DNA from 2 places in the Shewanella sp. NFH-SH190041 genome. Region 1 is predicted to be linked to the other one. Evidence: predicted binding sites of a transcription regulator. Region 1 holds the regulator's gene; the other holds the start of a gene.
The links. The regulator MetJ, encoded in region 1, represses methionine synthesis genes. The targets are predictions, from matches to a motif close to TAGACGTCTAGACGTCTA.

Region 1 (3,407 bases):
GTTGTGCCCGCCGCAGAGACTACCACCCAATCCGAGCTTTCTCCTTGCGTCAGCAAAATATGGGCAACCCGGCGGTAACCATCGGCATCAGCCAGACTAGAGCCACCAAACTTATGTAACTGGGCCGGAACCTTTCCGCTAGCAGCGTCATTTACTGTGCTGTTTGCTTGACATGTCATGACGCATCATCTCCCTGAGTCACCGCTGTCAGTGCCTGTTGGATATCCGCCAACAAATCATCACTGTGTTCTATGCCCACAGATAACCGAATTAGTCCATCACTGATACCGGCACAACGCCGCTGTTCCGGGGTCATCGCTCTGTGGGTCATACTGGCCGGGACAGCGACCAGACTTTCCACTCCACCGAGACTTTCCGCTAATGAAAACAGTTTAAGCGCAGCAACAAAACGCCCAGTACTCGCCGCACCGCCTTGTAACTCAAAACTGATCATGCCGCCGAAACCACGCTGCTGACGCTGAGCAATCCCATGGCCAGGATGCTGTACTAACCCGGGATAATAAATATGGCTAACCGCCGGATGTGCCTGCAACGCTGCCACAATCAGCGAGGCATTATGTTGGTGCTGGGACATACGCAAAGACAGGGTACGCAGCCCGCGCAAAGTAAGATACGCATCCAGCGCCCCCCCGCTTAATCCTAAAGTGTTGGCATTCCACAACAGCTCTTCACTCAACTCAGGCGTCTTAGCAATGACAGCCCCGCCAATGACATCGCTGTGGCCATTGATATATTTGGTGGTGGAGTGGATCACCATATCTGCGCCAAGTAATAAAGGTTGCTGCAACACTGGAGTAAGAAAAGTATTATCCACCGCCACCCGGCAACCCTGCTGCTTGGCCTGCTGACAAATAGCGGCAATATCAACAATACGCAGTAACGGGTTAGAGGGCGTCTCCAGCCAGATCAGCCCCGGAGATGCAGCCAACGCTTGGGTCAGAGCCTCGGTATCTGTCATATCGACCACTTGCAGACGAAACTGGCCTTTGCGCGCCAAATGCTGAAATAGCCGTAAACTACCGCCATAACAATCATGGGGAACTAACAACAACTCCTCTGCAGACAGCACACTGACCGCCAAGTGCACCGCCGCCATCCCACTGGCAGTAATCACACCGCTATGACCAGATTCCATCTCAGCTAGCGCTATCGCCAACTGCTCTCGGGTCGGATTAGCTGAACGGCTATAGTCAAAAGCGCCAGGAGTTTGTGGATCGGCAAAGCTGTAATTACTGCTAAGGTAAATGGGGGGGACAACGGCGCGGTGCTGCAAGTCAGTTTCAATTCCCTGTCTGACCGCCGTGGTTGCGGTATGCTGTTGAGTCATCCTGTCACTCCTGCCTGCTATTTCAGATGGCTAGACGTCTAAACTAGACTAGGCGGGTTACCCAGGTCAAGAAAAAAGACGGCTGGACGTCCAAACATCAAGAATTCTATTTGCATTCATCCCGTTTTCGCCGCAATAATTTGACTGTAAAAAGTAAGTGTTTAAAATCGGCTGCGAATTACAGAATCAACAGGTGAGTCAATGACTGAGTGGAATGGCGACTATATCAGCCCTTATGCAGAGCATGGTAAAAAGAGTGAGCAGGTAAAAAAAATTACCGTATCCATTCCCTTGAAAGTACTGAAGGTGTTAACTGATGAACGCACCCGTCGTCAGGTCAACAACCTGCGTCATGCCACCAACAGCGAACTCCTTTGCGAAGCCTTTCTACATGCCTATACCGGCCAGCCGTTGCCAAATGATCCAGATTTGGCCAAAGATAGCCCTGACAGTATTCCTGCTGAAGCAAAAAGGCTTATGACCGAAATGGGTATTGAATGGGAAGAGATGGAATAATCTCGAGCTGAATTAAACAAAAAGCCCGGTTATGCCGGGCTTTTTGTTGTTATAACAACACCACTATTTCTATTTAGAAATAAAAAGCACTTTGTAATACCACCCCAGCAGCATCTTCATCACCCAGCATACCGGTAATATCCAAATTGACCGTATTGCCAATTAATACGCCGGCCCCCAGTGAATACAACGTCATACCACCTTGCTCCAAATCGCGGCGGTATCCCCCGCGCAATGCCAGCCATGACCAAGGCCGATATTCTCCGCCAAGACGCCAAAATTGCTGTCCCGGTTCACCGGCAAAACGCTTTTGGCTACTTAAATCAATATCAGAGCTTAAGCTAGCATGCTGCCAATCATAAGCCACCCCAGCCTGATAAACCGGCTTGACCTGAAATGTAAACTGCTGACCACCATTCACCACTGTCGCCAATGATTGCGATAGCAGATCTCGACCGGTTACTGCCACAGTTAATCCCGCCATCGGTTGCAGCGCCAAACCGACATCAAGATTAAACCCTGTCGTTTCAGTACGGTATTTACTGTCACTGAAATCATCACCATCAAAATTATTGGCGCTAACACGATAATGATAGCTATCTAAACGTTGGAATTTAGGCGAAATACCGATAGAAACTGGCATCTCCCCCCACTGCAAAGGCATACTCAGCGCCACACCAAAGTCGGACACAGCGCCAGCTAATACACTGCCGCTAGAGGTCAGGTCTTCAAGCATGGGCGGATTAAGCGGATCAATTTGTGCGAGGTAAGTTAAGTCCGCCGCGCTGATATCTGTAAAACCAACAGCATCAAGATATGTCTGGTAAAACAACCCAACATCAAAACTGAAGCTAGGCAATACCAGTGATAAGCCTACGGCAGCATTAACATTGGCACGATTACCAGCCAGTCCATGCAAATCCGCCAACAACAGATCGCGATTAGTCTCAATAGCCGTGACATCACGATGAGCTATCGCACTGTCCAGCGCATCATAATGATCCTGCAGCAAATCCAATTTATCGACCATATTGTCCCGATCAGCAGCTTCTGCACCAATCATGGGCAGCACCAAGGTTACCTCATCACTGCGATGCAAACTCATTAATGCCGGATTAATCACTGGCGCCCCATCCCGATTAGCTGATGCCAGTGCAGCCCCCCCCATCGCCTGAGTTCGAGCATCAATTCGCTGTGCGCTGGCCGGTAATACCACACCGACACAAACCGCTGTCACCGCAATTGGTAAGCTGTTTTTTTTCATCCATGAATACATAAGTTGTCTCTTGGTTATGGTTTAAAACAGCCTTAACCCTATGCCAGAGAGACAGAAAGCCCAGTCAAAAAAGCGGTAATTAGAATTTATAACGATATAAATCAGTATTTTGTTTCATCTAAAAATGACAACAACTATATCGAAACAGGTTTTTTCATCAGTTTGCGCTGTAAGGTGCGCCGGTGCATTCCCAACTGCCGTGCAGTAGCAGAAATATTCCCTTGGTTAGCCTGTAGCACCTGCTGCAAATGCTCCCATTCCAACCGT
Region 2 (3,407 bases), 1.2 Mb from region 1:
AGTATTGGAAGAGTCTGCCACCTGGCAGGGCAGGTTAAGCACCACGGCTTCAACCTTTTCTTTCAGCTCACTATCGATATCGTCGTAAATCGCCAATTGACCTGCGTTGACAATGCCCATGTCCATCCCCGCCTTAATGGCGTGGTACAGGAACACTGCATGAATGGCTTCGCGCACCGGATTATTGCCGCGGAAGGAGAATGAAACGTTGGAGACGCCACCGGAAATCATGGCGTGGGGCAAGGTACGCTTAATCTCAGCCGTGGCCTCGATAAAGTCCACCGCATAGTTGTCGTGCTCTTCAATACCCGTGGCAATGGCAAAGATGTTGGGATCGAAGATGATATCTTCCGGCGGGAAGCCCACTTGATTGACCAGAATATTGTAGGCGCGGGTACAGATCTCCACCTTGCGCTCGCGAGTATCGGCCTGACCTGTCTCATCGAAGGCCATCACAATAGTAGCGGCACCATAGCGTTTAATCAGCTTGGCCTGCTTGATGAAGATCTCCTCGCCCTCTTTCAACGAGATAGAGTTGACTATGCCCTTGCCCTGAATGCACTTAAGGCCGGCCTCCAACACTTCCCATTTGGAGGAGTCAATCATCACAGGAACCCGGCTGATATCCGGCTCAGAGGCAATCAAATTAAGGACGGTGGTCATTACCTCCACGCCATCGAGCATGCCTTCATCCATATTGATATCGATGATTTGCGCGCCGTTCTCCACCTGATCCCGGGCGACCTCCAGCGCGGTTTCATACATGCCTTCTTTAATGAGCTTCAAAAAGCGCGCTGAGCCGGTGACATTGGTGCGCTCACCCACGTTCACAAACAGGGAGTTGGCTTCTATGGTGCAGGGCTCCAGACCAGAGAGGCGGCAGGCAACCGGGATATCCGGCGCGATGCGGGGAGCAAAGTGATCAATGGCCTTGCGGATAACGCGGATATGCTCAGGGGTAGTACCACAGCAGCCACCAACGATATTGAGCATACCGGCCTCGGCCCACTCGCTGATCACTTCCGCCATTTGCTTGGGCGTTTCATCATAGCCGCCGAATTCATTGGGCAGCCCGGCATTGGGGTGAGCGGAAATGGCGCATTGGCTGATGCGGTGCAGCTCTTCTACATAGGGGCGCAGCTCTTTTGGCCCCAGCGCGCAGTTAAGCCCCACGCTGATTGGGTTTATATGGCGCAGCGAATTATAGAAGGCTTCAGTTGTCTGGCCGGTCAGAGTGCGGCCCGAGGCATCGGTAATGGTGCCTGAGATCATTACCGGCAGTTTAAAGCCCAGAGCGTCAAACACCCCTTCAATGGCAAACAGCGCGGCTTTGGCATTGAGGGTATCGAAAATGGTTTCCACCAAAATGATGTCGGCGCCACCTTCAATCAGTGCTGTAGTGGACTCGGTGTAGGCCTCGACCAGGTCATCAAAGTGCACATTACGAAAGCCCGGGTTGTTGACATTCGGGCTGATGGAGCAGGTGCGGTTAGTAGGGCCAAGCACCCCGGCCACATAGCGCTGAATACCGGTTTTGGCGGTGATCTCATTTGCCACCTCCCGGGCAAGGCGGGCGCCCTCGCGGTTAATTTCTGCCGATAGCGACTGCATATCATAGTCAGCCATGGCGATTGTGGTGGCGTTAAAGGTATTGGTTTCCAGAATATCGGCGCCTGCCAGCAGGTACTCTTTGTGGATATCCCTGATAAGCTGTGGCTGACTCAGTACCAGCAGGTCATTGTTGCCTTTGACATCACAATGCCAATCGCTGAACCTGTCGCCACGGTAATCGGCCTCCTCCAGCTTGTGCTGCTGGATCATGGTCCCCATCGCGCCATCAAGCAGCAAAATACGCTGTTTTAATGCGGCATGTAGCGCTGTGGTGCGGCTTTGTCTCTGTCGACACCCCACAGCATTATCAGCCGAGTCGTTGGCGTGTTTGAGGTTGAGAAGGGTAGCGGGCTGTTGTACTGCTGCCATGTTTACATCCTGTAAGCTGTGGTTTGTGATGCCTTTATCCTGACCGTGATGGTGATTTGTCACTGCAGTGCAAAACACCAAGATAAGCCGTTTAGATGTTTAGACGTCTATTTGGTCTTGTTGTTATCATAGCCAGCCTGTCCTTGTTGGAGCAAGTGTTTGTGGTTAAAAACCATACATTGTATGTATCCACATGATTATTAATAGTTTTGTGTTGAAGCATTTGTGATTCTTGCTACGGCATGACGGGGTTATCCGGTTGCACATACATTTCAACGCCTCTGCCTTGTATAACGCCCCCACAAACTGCTACAAGAAAAGCTGGAAGGCTAACAAAGCGCAGCACTACTCGGTGGCGCTTGGCATCAACTGCGGAGGCAATATGGCAAGAGGCAATACACTGACAATGATTTTTCTGCGTCACGGTGCCTGTGAAGGTGGGGAAATCCTGCGCGGACAAACCGATGTGGCACTGTCACCACAGGGATGGATGCAGATGCAAAAACGGGTCGATGGATTGATGTCGGCCCATGGCCGGCCTGGATTAATCGTGTCATCTGACCGCCGCCGCTGTCGAGAGTTTGCCGCACAACAGGCATCTGAATTGGCGGTGACCTTGGCGGTAGATGCTGGTTTTGCTGAAATGGATTACGGTGATTGGGATGGGCTGACATTTGCTGAAATTGAGCGAAATGACAGCGAGGCATTTGCGGCATTTTACCGTGACCCCTGGCAAAATCCGCCTCCCAATGGCGAAGCTACTGTGCAATTTGAGCGCCGGGTTCAACAGGCGTTTGACCGTATCTGTCAGCAGCTGTTTACCCCGGAAGGCTTGGCGCCGCAGGCACCCGTCTGGGTAGTGTGTCATGGTGGCGTGATGTTGTCACTGATGGGGCATGTATTAGGGCTATCCCAGCAGCCTGGGGTATTTTCCGCAATGGCATTGCCATATGCAGCCGCCATGCAGATCAGTGTTATCCGCCACGAGGGACGCTTCTGGCCCCGACTACATTGGCCTGGATAATCAGTACACTGACCGATTGGCGGCTATGGTCAGTCGTGACATTGTCGGACTGTTAAAAAACCGGATAATGTCAATTAATTACCCCTGATTTGATAAAAATATGCCCCAACCCTTATCCCACACTGGTGGCTTGGCTCCGGCTGCGCTGACAGTGGCGCAGCTTAATTGGTCAGCCAATGGCCGACAGTTGCTCGATAACATCAGTTTTTCGGTTCCAGCCGGGCAAATGCTGGGGATCATTGGGCCCAATGGTGCCGGAAAATCCTCTTTGCTGCGTTGTTTGTATCGCTTTTTGCAGCCGGATTCAGGCTGTATTCGTTTGGATGAACGGGATATCAGTCAGTTCAGTGGGCGGGAATTTGCCCGCCGGGTTGCCGTGGTGCAGCAGGATACCCCTGCACAA

Region 2: the regulator MetJ is predicted to act here: its motif matches at 2,073-2,090, upstream of metH (methionine synthase).

Annotation. Positions count from the first base shown of each region.
Region 1 covers NZ_AP026070.1:554,356-557,762, reverse strand. Annotated here, with positions in the region: gene metL (bifunctional aspartate kinase/homoserine dehydrogenase II) at 1-179, opposite strand, end outside; gene metB (cystathionine gamma-synthase) at 176-1,348, opposite strand; gene metJ (met regulon transcriptional regulator MetJ) at 1,550-1,864, shown strand; gene NFHSH190041_RS02465 (conjugal transfer protein TraF) at 1,938-3,140, opposite strand; gene NFHSH190041_RS02460 (response regulator transcription factor) at 3,275-3,407, opposite strand, start outside.
Region 2 covers NZ_AP026070.1:3,708,282-3,711,688, reverse strand. Annotated here, with positions in the region: gene metH (methionine synthase) at 1-1,980, opposite strand, end outside; gene NFHSH190041_RS16565 (histidine phosphatase family protein) at 2,363-3,004, shown strand; gene NFHSH190041_RS16560 (ABC transporter ATP-binding protein) at 3,105-3,407, shown strand, end outside.